One region of the Halomonas sp. McD50-4 genome, then DNA from elsewhere that is predicted to be linked to it. Evidence: predicted binding sites of a transcription regulator. Region 1 holds the regulator's gene; each other region holds the start of a gene.

What was found. The regulator sigma-54, encoded in region 1, starts transcription at its own class of promoters, with help from an activator protein. The targets are predictions, from matches to a motif close to TGGCACNNNNNTTGCTNT.
Region 2: MHM85_RS09570 (P-II family nitrogen regulator) is a predicted target of sigma-54. The motif match lies at 2,003-2,020, and genes of this name have one in related genera.
Region 3: MHM85_RS03280 (NarK family nitrate/nitrite MFS transporter) is a predicted target of sigma-54. The motif match lies at 1,692-1,709, and genes of this name have one in related genera.

The regions. Positions count from the first base shown of each region.
Region 1 is NZ_JAKRFG010000001.1:434,224-441,410, reverse strand. Features, by position in the region: gene pmbA (metalloprotease PmbA) at 1-194, shown strand, start outside; gene MHM85_RS02130 (HPr family phosphocarrier protein) at 211-480, opposite strand; gene rapZ (RNase adapter RapZ) at 519-1,436, opposite strand; gene ptsN (PTS IIA-like nitrogen regulatory protein PtsN) at 1,495-1,962, opposite strand; gene raiA (ribosome-associated translation inhibitor RaiA) at 1,967-2,275, opposite strand; gene MHM85_RS02110 (RNA polymerase factor sigma-54) at 2,373-3,788, opposite strand; gene lptB (LPS export ABC transporter ATP-binding protein) at 3,894-4,652, opposite strand; gene lptA (lipopolysaccharide transport periplasmic protein LptA) at 4,664-5,158, opposite strand; gene lptC (LPS export ABC transporter periplasmic protein LptC) at 5,167-5,739, opposite strand; gene MHM85_RS02090 (HAD hydrolase family protein) at 5,739-6,281, opposite strand; gene MHM85_RS02085 (KpsF/GutQ family sugar-phosphate isomerase) at 6,324-7,187, opposite strand, start outside.
Region 2 is NZ_JAKRFG010000006.1:145,388-152,574, forward strand. Features, by position in the region: gene MHM85_RS09555 (TonB-dependent siderophore receptor) at 1-174, opposite strand, end outside; gene MHM85_RS09560 (AraC family transcriptional regulator) at 312-1,247, opposite strand; gene MHM85_RS09565 (accessory factor UbiK family protein) at 1,382-1,738, opposite strand; gene MHM85_RS09570 (P-II family nitrogen regulator) at 2,097-2,435, shown strand; gene MHM85_RS09575 (ammonium transporter) at 2,523-3,770, shown strand; gene MHM85_RS09580 (P-II family nitrogen regulator) at 4,034-4,372, shown strand; gene MHM85_RS09585 (ferredoxin--NADP reductase) at 4,551-5,327, opposite strand; gene MHM85_RS09590 (LysR family transcriptional regulator) at 5,520-6,446, shown strand; gene MHM85_RS09595 (methyl-accepting chemotaxis protein) at 6,450-7,187, opposite strand, start outside.
Region 3 is NZ_JAKRFG010000002.1:147,967-155,153, reverse strand. Features, by position in the region: gene MHM85_RS03290 (CZB domain-containing protein) at 1-421, shown strand, start outside; gene MHM85_RS03285 (patatin-like phospholipase family protein) at 506-1,525, shown strand; gene MHM85_RS03280 (NarK family nitrate/nitrite MFS transporter) at 1,862-3,214, shown strand; gene MHM85_RS03275 (nitrate regulatory protein) at 3,293-4,558, shown strand; gene MHM85_RS03270 (SDR family oxidoreductase) at 4,635-5,321, shown strand; gene MHM85_RS03265 (LLM class flavin-dependent oxidoreductase) at 5,432-6,424, shown strand; gene MHM85_RS03260 (LysE family translocator) at 6,435-7,067, opposite strand; gene MHM85_RS03255 (GNAT family N-acetyltransferase) at 7,177-7,187, shown strand, end outside.

The DNA.
Region 1 (7,187 bases):
ATTACTCGCGGGGAGCGGCAGGCTTTTGGATTGAAAACGGTGAAGTTCAGTACCCAATCGAGGAGTTCACGATCGCCAGTAACCTGAACAAGATGTTTGCCGGGCTGAGCGGCGTAGGGGATGACACGGATACACGGGGCAGCATTCACACGGGGAGCTGGCTGGTGGATGCGATGACCGTGGCGGGCAGCTAAGCGTACGCTGCATCGATTACTGATCTTCTTCAAACCGAGCGTCGAATAGCGCCTCGATAGCATCGAGCGCTCGTTCGGCGTCTTCCCCTTCTGCAATGACGGTGAGCTCGGTCCCGCAGGGCGCGGCGAGCATGAGCAGTGACATGATATTGGCAGCATCCGCTTTTTGCTGCTTCTTGTACACATGAATCTGGGCAGAGAACTGCTGGCCACACTGAACCAGTTTGGTGGCTGCGCGGGCGTGAAGGCCGCGCTGATTGGTAAGGGTCAACGTTCTTTCGGGCACTCTGGTTCCTTTTTGCCGAGTGGGGTTTTAGGGAGGGCTCAGGGAGTACTGGGCGTCGCCGCCGTATGTTGGGTTGTCGGCGTTTCGCTGAGCGTGTACTGCAGCCCTAGCTCGCGATGCCTCAACTGCACTTCCCCTGTTTGTTTGACGAGCCGCTGTGCAAGCTGCTCGATCATATAAACGGACCGGTGTTGGCCGCCCGTGCAGCCAATGGCCACGGTCATATAGCTGCGATGGCTATTTTGATAGGCCGGTAGCCACTTCTCCAGCCACGTTTCAATATCGCTTGCCATGGCCTCTACCACGGGGTAGCCGCTCAAGAAGTCGATGATGTTGGCGTCGCGACCGGTATATTGGCGCAGAGTAGGGTCCCAATAAGGATTGGGCAAGCAGCGTACGTCGAACACGAGGTCGGCATCCAGCGGAACGCCGCGTTTGTAGCCAAAGGACTCGAAGGTGAGCGTCAGTTGATGCTGGCGCTGATGAGCTACTTGGTCGGTAATGCGGCGTCGCAGATCGTGTACGGAGAGTCGAGACGTATCGATCAATAAATCGGCGAGGTCGCGAATGTCATTCAGCGTTTCTTCTTCTTTGTTGATCGCTTCTTCCAGCGTCATGTCGCTATCACGGGTGAGGGGATGACGACGGCGGGTGGCCGAGTAACGCTCCAGCAAAATACGCGCATCGGTTGTCAGGTAGATCACCTGAAAACGAATTTCCCGGTGGCGCAATTCTTCAAGTAGCGCTGGCAGACGCTCCAGCGCAGTAGGTAAGTTGCGTGCGTCGATACTGACGGCAATCCGGGTGCGCTCACCCTGGGCGCGCAACTCGTCGATAAGCGAGCCCAACAGCATGGCAGGCAAGTTATCGATCGCGTAATAGCCAAGATCTTCCAGCGCTTGTAAGGCGATAGACTTACCGGAACCTGAACGGCCGCTAATGATCACCAGTTGCATAGCGTCTCTCTTGGCGTTTGAGCGTAAGAAGTAAAGACAAATTGAAGGAGTAGATCTGTTACGCAGCTTGTTCGCGTATCTTGGCCGTTATCAGCGTCAACAGTTCTTTTTGACTGCCTGCTTTGCGCAGCTGTTGGCGAGTATCGGCGTCGTTCATGATCGTCGCGACTTGTCCGAGCAAAGCAAGGTGCGTGTCATCGGCTTCTTCAGGCACCAGCAAAACGAACACGAGATCGACCGGGTCCCCATCGATGGCATCGAAATCGACGGGTTCCGCCAGTTTCAAAAAGCCAGCAATGGGGGCACTGCAGTGCGGGCTTCTTGCGTGGGGAATGGCAACACCGTTGCCAATCCCCGTGCTGCCAAGACGCTCGCGCCCAATCAAACGACTGAACACTTCTTGGCTGTCGAGGCTGGGCGTGTTTTGGGCGATGAAGGTGCTGAAAAACTCCAGCACCCGCTTTTTGCTGCCCCCGGGTACGTCATAAAGCACGCGCTCCGGGGGGAGAATGGTTTCCAACGTCATTGAGTTAACGCACGCCTGCGCCTTGAGCGCGAGCTTGTGCTTTTTCCTTGTGTTTGACGAGTTGACGATCGATTTTGTCCGCAAGGGCATCGATGGCGGCATACATATCGTTATCGAGTGCCTCGGCATGAAGGTCAGCACCGGCGGCATGTAGCGTGCACGCTGCCTGCTGGCGCTCCTTTTCGACAGATAAGGTCACTTGTACCGTGGTGATATTGTCGTAGTGTCGTTCGACGCGTTCCAGCTTTTCGTTAACGTAGTCACGCAAGGCGTCAGTCAGTTCAACGTGATGACCAGTGATGTTTACTTGCATTGACGTGCTCCTTATCCATCGGGCTGTACTTCGATTGTAACCCTTTTTACGCTATTGCAAAGCCCTTGCGGTGAGTTTGTCACGACCAAACGTTTAACTAGCGTAAACGGCGGCGCTCGCTCGAAGAGGGAATGCCCATCGACTCGCGATATTTCGCGACGGTACGTCGTGCCACGCTTATTCCGCCCTCTTCGAGAAGCGTCACCAAGCGACTATCGGAGAGCGGTTTGCCTGAGGGCTCCTCTTGAATGAGCTTTTTGATACGTGCGCGAATGGCCGTGCTCGAGTGGCTGTCGCCGCCGTCTTGGCCACTGACTTGACTGGAGAAAAAGTATTTCAACTCGAACACGCCACGCGGTGTATGAATGAACTTCTGTGTCGTCACGCGTGAGATGGTCGACTCATGCATCTCTACGGCTTCGGCGATGTCGGCCAAGATCAGCGGCTTCATGGCCTCTTCGCCGTGCTCTAGAAAGCCAATTTGGCGAGCGATGATTTCACGCCCCACGCGCAGCAAGGTGTCATTGCGGCTAGAGAGGCTTTTGATCAGCCAGCGCGCTTCTTGAAGGTGCTCTTTCAAGAACTGGTTGTCCTGGCTCTTGTCGGCGCGTTTGATCAAGCTGGCGTAGTCGGGTTGGATGCGTAGCCGTGGAAGAGCGTCCGGGTTGAGCTCTAAATGCCAGCCTTCGTTGTCATGGCGCACGACCAGATCGGGAGTGATGTAGCTATCGTCGGTCACGCCGTAGGCGCTGCCGGGTCGGGGATCGAGGCTGCGAATTAATCGAATGACGTCATCCAGCTGCTCATCGTCCAGGCTCAAACGGCGCTTGAGGAGGCGCATATCGTCTTTGCCTAGCGCCTCCAAAAACTGTCGTACCAGCCGTTTGGCTGGCATCAATAGCGGGGTGTCTTCCGGCAACGCAGCAAGTTGAAGCATCAGACATTCTCGCAGGTCGCGAGCGAATACGCCGGTCGGCTCGAACTGCTGCAAGCGCAGTAGGGTATTTTCCACTTCCCGTTGGCTCAAGCCGTCATGACCTTGTGCTTTGAGCCCTTCACGAATGTCGTTGAGCGGCTGGGTAAGATAACCATTGGCGTCCAGCGCATCGATCAGGCTCTCCGCAATTGCATATTCCCGTGAGCTGACATCGGTCATGGCCAGTTGCCACAGCAAATGGCCATGAAGGCTTTGGCCAGCGGCTTGACGCTCGAAGTCGGGTCCTTCGCTACCACCGCTCAGACTGCCCATGTCTTGATAGGTGTCCGACCAGTCGCTGTCGACGGAGAGTTCGTTGGGAATGCTGTCAGACCACTCGGCCTCTTGCGGCTCGCTGACTGCCTGCTCTCCAAACTCGTCCTCTTGCTCGAGCATAGGGTTGGCGTCAAGCGCTTGCTGAATTTCTTGACGGAGGTCCAGCGTAGAGAGCTGCAGCAAGGCAATGGCCTGTTGCAGCTGGGGTGTCATGGTCAGCTGTGTGCCGATACGCAATTGGAGAGAAGCTTTCATGACCATCTGAGAACCACTCGTTAATCAGAAAGCTCCACCCTAGAGCGAGTTATGGCTACGTGCAAGTGCAATAAGCATGCCACTAAAAGAAAAGTTTGGTCAGGCCTCGGTTTAGAGCCGGAAATCAGCGCCCAGATAGACGTCGCGGACCTTTTGGTTATTGAGAATCTCCTGGGCGTTTCCACTGGCGATGATGTGGCCATCGCCAACGATGTAGGCGATATCGCAAATATCCAGGGTTTCACGCACGTTGTGGTCGGTGATCAAGACGCCGATGTGGCGTTTTTTGAGTGCGCGGATAATGGTTTTGATTTCGCCGACCGAAATAGGGTCGACCCCGGCAAAGGGTTCGTCGAGTAGAATGAACGCGGGCTCGGTGGCCAGCGACCGCGCGATCTCTACTCGACGGCGCTCGCCTCCTGAGAGGCTCATGCCTAGGTTGTCACGAATATGGGTGATATGAAAATCTTCGAGCAGTGACTCCAGGCGAGCTTCTCTGTCGCTGCGATCGAGCGTTTTGCGCGTCTCGAGGATGGCCATGATGTTATCGGCTACCGAGAGCTTGCGAAAAATCGAGGCCTCTTGGGGAAGATACCCAATGCCTGCCATGGCGCGTTCGTGCATGGGCGCGTGGGTCAAATCCAGATCGTCGATACCCACATTGCCCGCATCGGATTTGACCAGTCCGACGATCATGTAAAACGAGGTGGTTTTACCGGCTCCATTGGGGCCCAACAGTCCAACGACACTGCCCTGGGCGATTTCCAGGTTGATGTCCTTGACGACGCGGCGGCGTTTGTAGCTCTTCGCTAGGTGGTGGGCGTAGAGCGTTTTGACAGGTGCGGAATCTGCAGACGTTGATGCTGCCACGTGGGCGCTCCCTATTGTTCCGGCTGAAGGGTCATGCGAATGCGCTGGTTGTCGCTACCGTTCACGTCGGAGCGAGCTTGCACCACTTCCTGGTCGATGAAGTACTCTAGGCGGCCCCCTTGAAAGCGGTCGCCTTGCTGGGTCAGTTCGGCTTGGTCGATCAGCTCCACGCGGCGTTCGGCGACGTGATAGATGATGCGCCGCGCCCAACCTTCCATGGGGGGCTCCTGGTCGTCGAGACGATTGCGCAAGTAGGCACGCTCACCCGTGGCAATGGCTTGAGAAAGTTCCCCTGCATCATTGCGCTGAATCTCTACGCGTTCGCCGCGCAATTGCATTTCGCCTTGACGAATATCCACGTTACCTGAGTAAACTGCGGTGCCCGCGCGCTGGTCGAGGTCCAGGCGGTCGGCTTCTACTTCGATGGGTGCTTGGCTTTGCGCCATGGCAGCCGTCGCCAGCGGTAGCGTTAAAGCAAAGAGGGTGGTGCGGAGAGAGGCATTCATCGCGACTCCTAGGGGGTACGAGTGGCCGGCGGATGCACGCCGCGCACGTTGTTGGTCAGGCGGACCTGGCTGTCATCCAGCCAAACGTCCATGCGGGAAGCTTCCATACGCTGAGGGGGCTGCTGCAACAGCACGGGCGTAGTGCTCCAGGCGTGGCGGGTCACGCCATCGTAGTTGAGTTGCTGTGTATCGAGCTGCCAACCCTCTTCAGGCGCGAGCAGCCGGGCAGACCCGCGCAGCGTCAAGGCCTGAGTATCGGTATTCAGGGTGCCGGTATCCGCGGTCGCCAACCACTCCCGCTGTTCGCTATCGAACAGCGTAGCACGTGGCGACACGACATCTGTCATGGCCGTTTGAGGTGTATGCACTAGCCGGGGAGTGACCAGCGACTGCTGAATCGCCCCCGATTCCCCAAATAGGGTGATTTCGGCATTCTCTAATACATGACCTGGCTCCTGAGCGCGCGCTTGCTCGTCGATATCTCGCTCTTGGGCGCTGCGCGGGTCGAGCCAAACCAAAAGCATGCCCAGGACGACGACCAGTGCCGTTACCCAAACTCGTTTTCTGAGCTTTACGCCCATCATGAGTGCCTGTGAAGATAGGTGTCGAGTACGGCATCCCAATGCCCTTGGGAGGTGAGCAGCGTATCGCAAATTTCACGCACCGCGCCGTGCCCGCCCAACCGTTCGGTGATCCAATCGGCGTGGGTATGCATATAATCGGGTGCATTGGGGACCGTGATGCCAACGCCTGCGCGCTTGATGGGTGCCAAGTCTGGCAGGTCGTCCCCGCAGTAAGCGACTTGTTCGAGCGTAATATCCAGCCGCTGGCAGAGGGCTCTCAGGGTCGTGAGTTTGTCTTCGCAGCCTTGATGCACATGGCTGATACCTAGTGCCGCAGCGCGCTGGCTGACCATCGGCGAATCGCGGCCGGTGATGAGCGCCACATGAATGCCAACGCGTTTGAGCAGTTTCAAGCCATGCCCATCCTGAGTGTGAAACGCTTTGATCTCGATGCCGTCGGCTTGAAAGTAGAGTCGGCCGTCCGTCAAAACGCCATCTACGTCTAGTGCAAGTAGTTTTACGCGGCGGAGCCGGTCGAGTAGTGCATCGGGTAGGGCCATATAGCCTCCTTAACATCCATGGCAAAAAGCGTTATCACGCAGTTAAATCACACCGCTGGCCAGTAAGTCATGCATATGTAGCGCGCCGATGGGACGCTGTTGCTCGTCGACGACGGCCAGCGCGGTTATCCGGCTATCTTCCATAATACGTACCGCTTCGGCTGCTAGCACGTCAGGACCGATGCGTTTGCCTGGGCGCGTCATGACGTCGTCGACTCGCACATCGCGCAAGTCATGAAATTGGTCCAATGTGCGTCTCAGGTCACCGTCGGTATATACACCTGCCAAACGGCCTTCGCTATCGATGACGCAGGTGAACCCAAGCCCTTGGCGTGTGATCTCTAAAAGCGCATCGCGTAGCGGGCTACCCAATGCAACCTGAGGCAGCCGCGTGCCGTCGTGCATGAGATCGCGGACTCGCAGTAGCAGCCGCTTGCCGAGGCTTCCGCCCGGATGAGAGAGCGCAAAATCCTCCGCTGTAAAGCCACGTGCTTCAAGCAAGGCCACGGCAAGGGCGTCCCCCAGTGCTAGCGCGGCGGTGGTCGAGCTTGTAGGGGCAAGATCCAGCGGGCATGCTTCGCGCTCGACGCCGCTGTCCAAATGGGCATCGGCGTGGCGTGCCAGGGTAGAGCCTGGACGTCCAGTCATGCTCACCAGCGGGGTGCCAAGCCTTTTAAGCAGAGGGAGTAGCGCCGTGACTTCAGCTGTTTCGCCGGAGTTAGAGAGCGCCAACACCACGTCGGTACGGGTGATCATACCGAGATCGCCGTGGCTGGCTTCACCTGGGTGTACGAAAAAGGCGGGCGTACCGGTGCTTGCCAGCGTGGCAGCCAGTTTGCCTGCAATATGACCCGACTTGCCCATGCCGGTCACCACCACGCGGCCTTGGCAGGCGAGAATGAGCTG
Region 2 (7,187 bases), on a different contig from region 1:
GACGCTCTGCGGCGTTTCAATAAAAGGCGTGGCGACTTTGGTGGCTGCTTGTTGAGCCGTCACGGTAACCGTGGCCAAGGGCGTGCTGGTTTGTGCCGCCACGGGTGACATCAGCACCATCAGCAGCGTGCTAGTGAGTGGAGCCAATAAGAACGGACGATGGGGGGAGGCCATAAGTGATCCTGAGAGGAAGTGGAATCAGTTTTATTGAGCAATGAGAATTATTACTTTTTATGGCATCGTAAAGGTATGCGTTGTGCCAAGCCAGCTATGCGCGCTGTCATAAGTGATCGCATCAAGGGAACGATGGCTTATGGCTTGTCTCGTTGAAGCTCGTGAGGGGAAATACCGAAGTGGCGCTTAAAGGCGCTCGAAAAATTGCTGGCATGGCGGTAACCGCAGCGGTGGGCCGTGTGTTGAACGCTGTGGCCTTGGCGCAACGATGCGTGCGCCTGCTCCAGGCGCGCTTGGCGAATGTAGTCGAACAGTGTGCAGCCGTAGTAGGCACGAAATTTCTGCCGCAGGCTGCTGGCGCTCATGGCGGCCTCTTTGGCTAGAGCCGCGAGGCTATAGGGCTCGGCGGGATGCTGAGTGATGCGCGCGTGCAGCGCTGCTAGGCGGCGTCTGTCTCGGGTGGAGAGGCCGTGATGCTTGGGGAGTGCGGGCGTCGTTTCCGGTAGTCCCAGGCCAATCAGTTGTATCGCGAGACCTTGCCACACGAGGGGCTGGCGCCAGGTGGTGGGTGGTTGCTCACTTATGGTGCAAAGGTGCTGGTGTAAGGCACTCGGCAGCCGCCAACGGTGCAAGGCCGGTTGGCTGCCGGGAGCGGGAAGCCCTAACGGTGCGGTCGTACGCACCGCAATATTCACGGTACTCAGGCGCGGCTGAGCCGGTTGGTGCACCGTTAGCGGTTGGTGGGCATCAAAGTGAGCGCACACTCCCTCCCCGGCACCTAGCTGCAGGTGCTGCTGGCCTATTTGTAGTTGAATCGTGCCTTCCAAAATAATGCTAAAGAACCAGGGGACGCTTTGGTAAGACGTGGAGGTATAGCCGCGCTCTACTTGCAGATTAGACAGCGTTAGGTGCAGCCCTTGGGGTAAGCCAACATCGTGCACATGGCCCAGCGCGACCGGCTGGTGTTGTAAAGGGGTGCCGTCCACGCGGTAGTGAATGCCAAATCGTTGGCCAAGCTGGACCAGCGAGCGGTGGGTGATTTCGGGCGTGATGAGGCGTTCCTGCGGGGGCATCTGAGCCGTCGCTATCGTGAATGAGGCAGCCAATCAACGCACGATAGCACTATCGCGACGGGAGTCAATGATAGTGATTCTTGTTCGCTAATTTGGGGCAGCTCAGCCTGCCCCATTCTGAGCACAACGGCGGCTTACTCAGTATCGCCAGTGGACGGTTTATCGGACGTTGGTTTCGTCGTCCCGGAGGGGTGCACAGGGGCGGGCGGCACTTCGGCTTCTACGGGCGTGGACGCGGTGTTGCTAGAGGCTTCTACGGCCGCTTCCAGACTGGCCACTTGGCGCTCTAAGGCTTCAACCCGCGAGCGCGTGCGCTGCAGCACATCCATCAAAATATCGAAATCTTCCCGCGATACCAGCTCCAGGCGGTCAAAGGCGCCGCGTACCACCTGCTGGACACCTTTTTGAATATCTTCCGGGGCTTGCGACGCATTCTGCAGACGGTCGCCGATCTGCTGGGCTAAGCGGCTAATGCGATCTTGGGGCGCCATGGCTCTCTCCTTGAAAGGGCATGCATGAATATGAACTGCTTGTCAGTAAGGATACGCAACCCGACGCCGATTCGCATGCGCCGCGTGTGAATTAAGCGTGGTGAGCGGGAAGAATCAATGCATCGAAATGGAGCGGCTAGCTTTTATTAATGTTCATTAATGGTGCAAAGCCAGGGTGAGCCTCATTGGGTAGCACGTCTAAGCTACCGTGAATTGCTTATATAATTATTTTAAGTAATTGAAAGTTAATAATAAAAAAGCGGGTGGCACGGTATGCGCATTAGTAGGGCAAGCACTAAATTCGGGCGGCCATGCCGCTTTTCACCGAGTGGGACTGATCCAGCAGGGGAGATCCGGGATGAAACTCATCACCGCTATCATCAAGCCATTCAAGCTTGACGACGTTCGTGAAGCACTCGCCGACAACGGCGTTCAAGGGATTACGGTAACCGAAGTGAAAGGCTTTGGCCGCCAGAAAGGTCATACCGAACTCTACCGCGGCGCGGAATACGTGGTCGATTTTCTGCCAAAGGTGAAAGTGGAAGTCGCCGTGGACGATGCACGCCTGGAAAGCGTGCTGGACGCCATCTGTAACGCAGCGAATAGCGGCAAGATCGGCGACGGCAAAGTGTTCGTCACGCCGTTGGAAGATGTGATCCGTATTCGTACCGGTGAGCGCGGTGCAGATGCCGTGTAAGGGTAATGCTGGGCGGCTGATGATGTCGCCGCGCTGCCACGTACATCTTCCAAGTACCTCTTCTTAAGTACCAACGGGGAACACCTCATGAATGAGTTAGCTGATTTGAGCTATGCGCTCGATACGTTCTACTTCTTGATCTGCGGCGTGCTGGTCATGTGGATGGCCGCTGGCTTCGCGATGCTGGAAGCGGGCTTGGTTCGCTCCAAGAATACCGCCGAAATTCTGACCAAAAACATCGCGCTGTTTGCGATTGCTTGCACCATGTACCTGCTGGTGGGTTATTACATCATGTACTCCAGCAGCGCAGGCGGTTTCTTGCCGAACTTGGGCTTCTTGATCGGTACCGAGAACAGCGTCGATGCGGTGCTGGCCGGTGGCGACGATGCGCCTTACTACTCCATGCGTTCTGACTTCTTCTTCCAGGTGGTGTTCGTTGCCACCGCCATGTCGATTGTCTCGGGTGCGGTTGCTGAGCGTATGAAGCTGTGGGCCTTCCTGGCTTTCGCCGTGGTGATGACGGCGTTCATCTACCCGGTGTCGGGCTACTGGACCTGGGGCGGCGGCTGGCTGTCTGAAGTGGGCTACTCTGACTATGCCGGTTCTGGCATCGTCCACATGGCGGGTGCGGCCGCCGCGCTGGCAGGTGTACTCGTCCTGGGCCCGCGTAAAGGCAAGTACGGTAAAGACGGCTCTATCCACGCAATTCCCGGTGCCAACATGCCGCTGGCCACGTTGGGTACCTTCATCCTATGGATGGGCTGGTTCGGCTTCAACGGTGGTTCCGAGCTGAAAATGTCCGATATCGGCTCTGCCAACAACGTTGCGCAAGTATTCGTCAACACGAACGCTGCGGCAGCAGGCGGTGTGATTGCCGCTCTGGTGCTGGCTAAACTGTGGTTCCGTAAAGCAGATCTCACCATGGCGCTGAACGGTGCGCTGGCTGGCCTGGTCGCCATCACGGCGGATCCGCTCTCTCCCTCGGCGCTGGGTGCCGCCATCATCGGCGCAGTAGGTGGCCTGATCGTCGTCGCTGCGATCGTCACGCTGGACAAGCTGAAGCTGGACGATCCGGTGGGTGCGATTTCCGTTCACGGTGTGGTCGGTATCTGGGGCGTGCTGGCTGTGCCGCTCACCAATGGCGATGCCTCTTTCGGTGCACAGTTAATCGGTATCGTGGGCATCTTTGGCTGGGTCTTCATCGCAAGCCTTGTGGTATGGCTGGTGCTGAAAGCGGTCATGGGCATTCGCGTGAGCGAAGAAGAAGAGTATGAAGGCGTCGATATCGCTGAATGCGGTTTGGAAGCCTATCCCGAGTTTAGCGTCAAGAAATAAGCTTGCGCTAATCATGTGAGCTGGCGTGCTCCTTGTGGCCTCCCCGAGTGGGAGGCCTTTTTGTCGTTGATGGATACGCGGTACGTCGGTGGTTATGAGCTAGTGACGTTCGGGTTTTTTATTCTCCGCCCTTGGCGGTGTATGCTTAATCGACTGGGTAACGGGCTTGGCTACGTGAGCGCCCCGCTAACCTCGATGGTTATGACAATCGGTTAATAACGCTGTCTGCATGACAGCGGGCCACCAAGCTAGAGGATGTCGCAATGAAATTGATCTCAGCCATTATCAAGCCCTTCAAGCTTGATGACGTACGCGAATCGCTCTCGGATATCGGCGTGCAAGGCATTACGGTCACGGAAGTGAAAGGCTTTGGCCGCCAGAAGGGCCACACGGAGCTCTACCGTGGCGCAGAGTACGTGGTGGATTTCCTGCCCAAGGTGAAGCTGGAAGTCGCCGTCGACGACGTTATGGCCGAGCAGGTGATCGACGCGATTACCCAGGTCGCCAATACCGGCAAAATCGGGGACGGTAAAATCTTCGTGATGCCGCTCGAGCAGGTCATCCGTATCCGGACCGGCGAAACCGGTAAAGACGCTGTCTAACCACGGTGAATGGTAAGGCGTGAACAGTGAGTCGCGCTGAATCGACAAAGCCCCTGTGGATAATATCCACAGGGGCTTTGTGCATAAGGCGACGATGACACGGGCTACAATTTTCTATTCACCCTTCACCCTTCACCCTTCACCCTTCACCCTTCACCCTTCACCCTTCGAACGGGGCTCACTTCTCAACGAAGGCGCGTTCGATGACGTAGTCGCCCGGCTCGCCCATACGCGGGGAGATGTTCAGGCCCAGCTCATCGAGCAGGGCGCTGGTGTCGTCCAGCATCGCCGGGCTGCCGCAAATCATCGCGCGGTCTTGGCGCGGGTCGATGGGCGGTAGGCCGGTGTCTTCGAACAGCTTGCCGGTGCGAATATGGTCGGTCAGGCGACCCATGGTGTGAAACTCTTCGCGAGTCACCGTGGGGTAGTACACCAGCTTCTCGGCGATCTCCTCGCCCAGGTATTCGTGGGCGGGCAGCTCTTTGGTGATGAAGTCGGCGTAGGCCAGCTCGGAGACTTCGCGCACGCCGTGTACCAGCACGACTTTCTCGAAGCGCTCGTAGACTTCCGGGTCCTGAATCAGGCTCATGAACGGCGCCAAGCCGGTGCCGGTCGAGAGCATGTAGAGGTTACGACCTGGCAGCAGGTCGTCGCACACCAGCGTGCCGGTCGGCTTGCGGCTGACCATGATCTGGTCGCCTACCTGCAGGTGCTGCAGGCGCGAGGTGAGCGGGCCATCCGGCACCTTGATGCTGAAGAATTCCAGGTGATCTTCGTAGTTGGGGCTGGCGATGGAGTAAGCGCGCATCAGCGGTTTGCCGTCCACTTCCAAGCCGATCATGACGAACTGGCCGTTCTTGAAGCGCAGGCTGCGCTCGCGAGTGGTGCGGAAGCTGAACAGGGTATCGTTCCAGTGGTGAACGCTTAGCACTTCTTCCAGGGCAAACTTGCTCATGCTCACTCCTCCAGAGGCGGCGCAGCCTAAGCCTTGCTCGCCATATTCCAAAAAAGAATAAAAATTATCTCTATAGGTTGCTGCTAATTCTAAATAAAGGGTGGTATATCTGTTAAGCAAATTATCTTGATAACGCTTATCTTTAAAATCGATATAGCCCTTCGCCGCTCACTCGACAGAGAGGTTTTGGTCATGCATTACACCCTGCGGCAGCTAGAGGTCTTCGTGGCCGTTGCCCAGCACGAGAGCGTTTCCCACGCGGCGCGTGCGCTGGCCATGTCGCAATCGGCCACCAGTACGGCGCTGGCCGAGCTGGAGCGCCAGTTCGACTGCCAGCTGCTCGACCGCATTGGGAAACGGCTGAAACTCAACGCGCTCGGCTTTCAGCTACTGCCCAAGGCGGTGGCGCTGCTGGACCGCGCCGAGGAGGTCGAAGAGTTGCTGCGGGGCCAACAGGGCGTGGGAGCTTTGGACGTGGGGGCCACGCTCACCATCGGCAACTATCTCGCCACGCTGCTGATCAGCGATTTCATGCAGCGCTATCCCGGCAGTCGAGTTCGGCTGGCGGTGCGCAACACGCGGCATATCATCGAAGGCGTGCGCCAGCACTCGTTGGATTTAGGGCTGATCGAGGGGCAGTGCGATGACGACATGATCATCAGCCAGCCCTGGGTCGAGGATGAGCTGTGCGTGTTCTGCTCGCCGCGTCACCCGCTGGCGGGACGCGAGCACCTGGAGCTGGATCAACTGCTGCGCGAAGACTGGATCATGCGCGAGGAGGGCTCGGGGACACGCATGACGCTGGAGCATGCCGCCCGCCACCGCCGCAGCCGGTTCAATACCCTGCTGGAGCTGGAGCATACCGAGGGCATCAAGCGCGCGGTGGAATCGGGGCTGGGCATTGGCTGCGTTTCGCGGCTGGCGCTGCGCGATGCCTTCCGGCGCGGCAGCCTGGTGCCGCTGCCCACGCCGGAGTTGGATTTAAAACGCCAGTTCACGTTCATCTGGCATCGTCACAAGTACCTGACCACCGGCGTGCGCGAGTTTTTACGTCTCTGTCGCGAAATGACCGCCGGGGCCAAGCGCAGCGACGATATCCCGCTGCCGCCGATTCCCTAGCGGCTAAACCTTGGCCTCGTCAGGGCTTGGCAGCGTCTGGGCCGGTTGCTGTGATGCTTCTAGCGTAAAGCCTCCCACCAGCGCGGCCAGCCTGTCCGCCTGGTATTTGAGCTGCTCCGCTGCGGTGGTGGACTCTTGCACTAGAGCGGCGTTTTGCTGGGTCATTTGGTCCAGATCGCTCACCGCGATGCTGACTTGATTGATGCCATCGTTTTGCTCACCGGCGGCGGTGCTGATATCGCCGAGCATGTGGGTGACGCGCGTCACGCTATCGGCCAGCTCGTGCATGGCGGCCTCGGCATCGCGTACTAGTTGCGTGCCGCTTTCGACCTTGTCGGCAGACGCATCGATGCGCTGGCGGATATCCTTAGAGGCGTCGCTGCTGCGCGAGGCCAGCTTGCGCACTTCATCGGCCACCACGGCAAAGCCGCGCCCGTGCTCGCCAGCTCGCGCAGCTTCCACTGAGGCGTTGAGCGCTAGCAGGTTGGTTTGAAAGGCAATGCCGTCGATCACGCTGACGATGCTTTGAATCTCTGCCGAGGTCGCACGGATGTCATCCATGGTCGAGACTACCTCAACAAACGCTTTGTCGGTACGGGAAGCTAGCTGCGAGGCGGTGTTGGACAGCCCGCTGGCCTCTTGGGAAGCGTGGGTGGTGTGGCTGACGGTGCTGCTGATCTCTTCCATCGCTGCCGACGTTTCTTGCAGGCTGGCAGCGGCTTGCTCGGTGCGCCGTGAGAG
Region 3 (7,187 bases), on a different contig from region 1:
TATGTACAAGGTGATCCACCACAGCACTACGACGGCCTGTCTACACGCGGCCAAAGTGGAACATGCCGTGTGGAAAAGTCGTCTTTATCAGCAACTATTATCAGCTTCCCAAGAAGTTCCTCTTACGGATCAGCACCACTGCGCGCTGGGTCGCTGGTACTTGGCAGGTGACAGTCGCCGCTATCAGCAAAGCGATGCTTACCGTGCACTGGCCGTGGCTCACCGCCGTTTCCATGAGAGCGGTCTAGAGGCCTTGCGCTATTCCCGACAGGGGGACCTGACCGGCGAGCTGGCCTCGCTGGCGCTCATGGAAGAGGCCAGCGTGACGCTGGCCCAGCAGCTCGACCGGTTGATGGAGCATGCGGTGTACGACCAGCCGCTGCCCCAGACCCGTTCATCACCGTTGGCCGACGCTCCCTAGTCTGCGGGGTAGTTCCCCATTCTTCCGTCCGGCGACTTTTATGCCATGCTAAAGGCACTTCCATCAAAGACGGAAAGGATGACGATGGCACCGGTAAAAAAGCTCGACCTCGCGCTACAGGGCGGAGGTGCTCATGGCGCGTATACCTGGGGGGTGATCGACCGCCTTCTGGAAGATGATCGCATCGAGATCGAGGGCATCAGCGGCACCAGCGCAGGCGCCATGAACGGCGTGGTGATGGCTGATGCTTTGACTCGAGGCGGAAAGCGAGCGGCGCGTCAGGCACTGCGGGAGTTTTGGCAGGCCGTTAGCCGCGCAGGCATGGCAAGTCCCATTCGCCGCTCCCCTCTGGATATTCTGACCGGCAACTGGAGCCTCGACCACTCGCCGGGCTATATCGCCATGGACTTGATGACGCGCCTCGTATCACCTTACCAACTCAACCCACTCAATTTGAATCCGCTACGGGATATCGTGGCGGCTCATATCGACTTCGAACGCGTACGCCAGTGCGACCAGCTCAAGCTTTTCGTCGCGGCTACCAATGTACGCACGGGCAAGCAGCGCGTCTTTCGCCGCGAAGAGATGAGTGTCGACGCCGTCATGGCCTCCGCTTGCCTGCCGTTCATGTTTCAAGCGGTGGAGATCGATGGCGAAGCGTATTGGGACGGAGGCTACATGGGCAATCCGGCGCTGTTCCCTCTCATGGAGGAGTGCAGCGCGCGGGACATCCTGCTGGTGCAAATCAATCCGATTCGTCGCGAAGAGCTTCCCACCTCAGCCTCGGCGATCATGAACCGCCTCAACGAGATCACCTTCAACGCTGCGCTGATCAAAGAGGTACGTATGATCGCACTACTCAAGCACGCTCTCGAAGAGCAAGGTATCGAGAACTGCTATCAACAGGCCCTCTTTCACCGCATTAGCGGCGACCAAGCCCTGGATAACCTATCGGTTTCCAGTAAGCTCAACTCCGAATGGCCCTTCCTTTGTCACCTATTCGAGCAAGGCCGAGAGGCGGCCGAGCATTGGCTCGCCACGCATTTCGATGCCCTTGGCAGGGTGTCCACACTCGATATCGATACGGTCTACCTACACGAATAAGCGCGCTCACGCCCAGCCACTGCCCCAACTTAGCGCACGCTGCCCAAGCAGAGTGCGCTAAACGAGCGTTAAGTGCTCTACTCTCCCCCGTCTTTGCTATTTGCCAAGCAGTCTCCTATCTAAGCAAAATCTTTAACCAACTGTTTTCACTGATTTAAAAGAGTGATGGCGGAGTATTTGCTTATTTTTTCTACATGGTGATAGGCGTGGACCAGGCCCAACAGGGTACGAGTGCGTCGGACCTGACCTTCAACGATGAAGGCATGTTCCCGTAACCACGTAACGCCTGCGCGTTGCGTCTCGACAAACTCGTTCGTACGCTGTGAGGTCACTCCCATGGAGATCCGCAACAAAGCCAACCGTATCCGGTTGCTCAATTTCTCGACGCCGCAAATGCGGGCCTTTCACCTCTCCTGGTTTGCATTCCATATCTGCTTTTTTGGCTGGTTCGGTATCGCACCACTCATGGCCGTGGTGCGCGAGGATCTCGCGCTAACGCAAACCCAAATCGGCAATACCATCATCGCCTCGGTGGCGATCACCGTGATCGTTCGGCTGCTGATCGGTGTACTCTGCGACCGTATCGGCCCACGCAAAACCTATACGGGCCTGTTGATGCTGGGCTCCATTCCCGTGATGGGAATTGGCCTTGCCGACAGTTTCGAGACCTTCTTACTGGCACGCTTGGCGATTGGCGCCATCGGCGCATCGTTCGTCATTACCCAATACCACACCACCTTGATGTTTGCGCCCAACGTGGTAGGCACCGCCAATGCCACCAGCGCTGGCTGGGGCAACCTGGGCGGCGGTACCACCCAAATCGTCATGCCGCTGATTTTCGCCGGCGTTCTGATGCTCGGCGTGAACGAAGCCCTCGGCTGGCGACTCGCCATGGTGGTGCCTGGTGTGGTGCTGTTCTTTACCGGTATTGCCTACTGGCTGTTCACACAAGACGCCCCCAATGGCAACTTCAGCGAGCTGCGCGCACGCGGTGAGCTGCCACCCGCTACCGGTGAGCACGGTGCCGCCCAAAGCTTCCTGGCGGCGGCGAAGGATATCCGCGTATGGGCACTGTTCGTCGTGTATGGGCTCTGCTTTGGCGTCGAGCTAACGATCAATAACATTGCCGCCATCTACTTCTTCGACAAATTCGATCTGACCCTGGCGACCGCTGGGCTCATTGCCGGACTCTTCGGCTTGATGAACATCTTCGCTCGCACACTGGGCGGCGTGTTTTCCGATCTGTTCGCCAAACATGGTGGGCTCAAAGGGCGCGTTCGCTGGCTTTTCATAGCGCTGGTGTGCGAAGGCATTGCCCTAGTGGCGTTTTCCCAAATGCACGTGCTCAGCCTAGCCATTGGCATCATGCTGGTATTTAGCCTCTTCGTGCAAATGGCCGAAGGCGCCACCTTTGGCGTCGTGCCCTTTATCAACAAAAAAGCCCTGGGGGCCGTGGCCGGTATCGTAGGGGCCGGCGGCAACGTGGGCGCGGTGTCTGCGGCGTTTCTGTTTCGTAGCGAAAGCTTGAGCTACCAGCAGGGCCTTTTCTACCTGGGCCTGACCGTGTTGGTACTAGCGTCTTGCGTACTGGTGGTGCGTTTTAGCGAGGCCACCGAAGCCGAAGAGGCCAGCGCATACCGTGATGCCGTCGGCGACGATACGGGGGCAGGTGCTCTCTCACTACGCTAATATCGATGAACACTACCCCTGCAGGCGCGCCACTGCGGGGGCGTTTGACTTTTGGCGGCGAGTATCAAGGAAATCACCATGTCTTCTGCCCAACAGCTTCTCTTTACTGCCCTGCGCTGCGACATCGATAACCTTCACCATCTCGCTACGACCGTGGATATCGTGAGCGATATCAGCCAGTTCATTCATGTGCTGCAGCGCGAACGCGGCGCCTCGACGATTTACCTGGCCTCACAAGGTAAGCGTTTCAAAACCCGCCGAACGACCTACGTTCAACATAGTCAATCGGCCGAAGCCTCGATGCGCCTGCGTTTAGAAACGTTCAGCCAGGAAGCTCGACCTCAAGCCACCGCACGCTTGCTGCGCCGCATTGCCAGCGTTTGGCTAGCGCTGGATGAGCTCGATGCCCTGCGTCGAGCCATCGATACCTTTCATATTTCACCGGACGCGGCCACGCAGGCATTCAATCACCTGATTAGCGGTTTATTGGCGATCGTCTTCGAGGCCGCAGACACGGCTGTCGATCCAGACATCACCCGCGCTCTGGTAGCCACGTTCCACCTCATGCAAGGCAAGGAGCTTGCCGGACAAGAGCGTGCCTGCGGTGCCTTTGGGTTTACCCTAGGCCATTTCGATGACGCTCATCGCACGCTGCTCAACGAACTCGTCGAGTCCCAGCAGCGCTGCTTCGATACGTTTGCCGAATTCGCCACCCCAGAAGCACTGAGCGCTTGGGAGCAGTCGCTTTCGCCCCGAACGCTGGCCGGTATTAGCCAGCTACGCGACATCGCCTGCCAACGCTCGGAACATCGAACGGCGTCGGGCAACACCTTGGGGGAAACCTGGTATGAGCTGACGACCCTACGAATCGATACCATCAAAACGGTGGAAGACACGCTCAACACGCAGCTCATGGCCCTATGCCACCATAAAATCGCCCACGCACAAGCGGCGCTGGATCACGCCTCGGCCACACCCGACAGACCACTTCCAGCCCCCTGCGAACAATTGCTGGCGCTTAGCCCCTCTCAACCGCTGGGCGATTTGACCGCCACTGCTCTCCATTCGCCGCTGAGTCGTTCGCTGCTGGAATTGACGCATGCGCAGTCGAGTCGTCTGCAAGGACTCAGCGACGAACTGGAAAACACGCGCAAAGCGCTGCGCGAGCGGAAGCTGATCGAACGAGCCAAAGGCCTCATCATGGCCCATCAGTCGATGAGCGAAGAGGAGGCTTACCGATTTTTACGCAAAACGTCGATGGATCAAAGCAGAAGCATGGCCGATATGGCACGCTCGATCCTAGATCTCTCTGCCATGCTGCAACGACAGCAAGATAAATCCTAGCGAGGGCGCTCGTTTGCAACCCCACTCGGTTTTGGCCATGCTGAAGGTTCATGTATGACAGCAAGGAGAGCCAACGATGCAAGACCGCGTACTGTTAATTACCGGCGCTTCCAGCGGCATTGGCGCGGCCACCGCCCGGGCAGCGGCCCGAGAAGGGTATCAACTGGTGCTGGCCGCGCGTTCTGCCGATAAGTTGACCTCCCTTGCCCAAGAGCTCGGCCCAGAGAACGTGCTCACATGCGACGTCGATGTCACCGACTTACACCAGCAGCAAGCCATGGTGGAGCACGCCATCGAAACGTTCGGCCGTATCGACGCGGTATTCGCCAATGCAGGCCGCGGGGGCTCGCCCGGCGGTTTTAGCAGCGCCGACCATAACGCTTGGCGGGAGATGATTTTGACCAACATTTACGGCGTTGGCCTAACCTTGCAAGCCTGCCTGCCGGAGCTGAAACGCCGTCAAGGACACGTGCTGTTGACCGGTTCGGCCGCGGGACGCACGACCATCCCCGGTTCTATGTACAGCGCCACCAAATGGGCGGTCACGGGCATTGGTTACAACCTGCGCGAAGAGTTGCGCGGCTCCGGCATGCGGGTCACATTGATCGAACCCGGTATGGTCGACACACCGTTTTTCGACGAGCCGCCCGAGTATGCGCTGCAAGACCGCGATATTGCCAATGCGGTGATCTACGCGCTCGCTCAGCCGCCACACGTGGATGTCAATGAAATCTTGGTACGCCCGACGCCCCCCAAAGAGTGACCCCAACGCCACGGCGGTTGTAATTGCACTTGGCCGCCCACATAAACGCTGCATTATGAAGCGTGCTAACAAAAATAGCCCGCTGACCATGCACGTTTATTAGGTGATTTATGAGCCAACTTGCGAGCACCGCCCTCTCCGTTCTGGATCTTGCGCCCATTCGTCAAGGCGGAAGCGCAGGCGAAACGTTCCGTGACAGCGTATCACTGGCCCAGCATGCAGAATCGCTGGGCTATCGGCGCTACTGGCTAGCCGAGCACCACAACATTGCCGGTATCGCCAGCGCCGCCACCTCGGTCTTGATTGGTCACGTGGCGGGGCAAACGTCCACGATACGCGTGGGTAGCGGTGGCATCATGCTGCCCAATCATCCACCGCTGGTCATTGCTGAGCAGTTTGGCACGCTTGAGACGCTCTATCCTGGGCGCATCGACCTGGGCCTTGGCCGAGCCCCTGGGTCGGATGGGGCGACCATGCGAGCAATGCGCCGTCACGCCCATGCAGGTGTCGACGACTTTCCGGAGCGGTTAGAAGAGTTGCGCCGCTATTTAGACGACGAGGATCCCCGCCAAACCGTCAAAGCCGTGCCCGGTCAGGGCACACACGTGCCCATTTGGCTACTGGGTTCTAGCGGCTACAGTGCCCAGCTTGCGGCGAAGCTGGGCCTGCCCTTCGCATTTGCCGCCCAGTTCGCCCCGGGCTATCTGTTCGAAGCACTCCGTCTCTATCGAGACAACTTCCGCCCCTCCGCACATTTAGAGTCACCCTATGCCATGGTCGGCTTGCCGGTCATGGCGGCTGATAGCGACGAGATGGCGCACTACTTGGCCACCACCGCCCAGCAAAAATTCTTGAACCTGATCCGGGGGAAGCCGACCCAATCGCTGCCACCGGTCGATGCCTTGGATTGGTCACCCATGGAACGCGCCCAGGTGGAGCAGTTTTTGGGAGCGGCCATCATCGGTGGCCCAGAAACGATCAAAGCACAGCTAGCCGCGTTTCAAGAACGCACGGGGGCCAACGAGCTGATGATCAATAGCGATTTTTACAGTCACGCGGATCGCTTGCGGAGTTATGAGATCGTCGCCGAGGCGGTTCGTTAAACTGTCTGCCTTAACCTTTAGCAACCAGAAAAGCGCCTGCTGCGAACATCAGCGAACCGGCCGTGCGGTTGGTGCCTTTTTGTGCGCGCTCGGACTGAAAGAAGCGGCGCGCGGAAGACGCACATGAGGCAACCAGCATCAATCCCATCATCAGCCCCACCAGCGTCAACCCGACCGCCAACACCATATCGCTGCGGTCGAGCACGGTGAGATCGATAAAGGTCGGTAAGAAAGCGATATAGAACAGAATGACTTTCGGGTTGGAGGCCGAGATCATGAAACCTTGCAGAAAACTCTTTGCAGCATCACGACGCCAAGCGCCACGGCTGGCTGGGAGGGCGTCGAGCGTTTGCGGGGATACCTCGGCGGTCCACATTTTCCAGCCCAAATAGAACAGGTAGATGGCGCCAGCGTAGCGCAGTAGCGTAAAGGCGTCTCCCCAGTGTTCCGCCAGCGCCGCCAAACCGTAAAACGCCAGCAGCAGGTAAATCACATCGCTGACCGTCATTCCCAAGGCTAACGGGATACACGAGCGCGCTCCCGATGCCATTCCCTTCGCCAGCAGGGCAAAAATACCCGGTCCGGGGGTCACGGCGAAAACGAAAATCGCCAGAAAATACGTCAGTGCACTCTCAACGGTCATGGTCTTGCCCTCTTGCGGTTCAGTGGTTCACTTATCAACGTACCCGTCGCGCAGATACGCATTGGAGTGTGCTAACGTTACGCATGACGACACCCATGGAAGACACCTCATGTCCAGCCT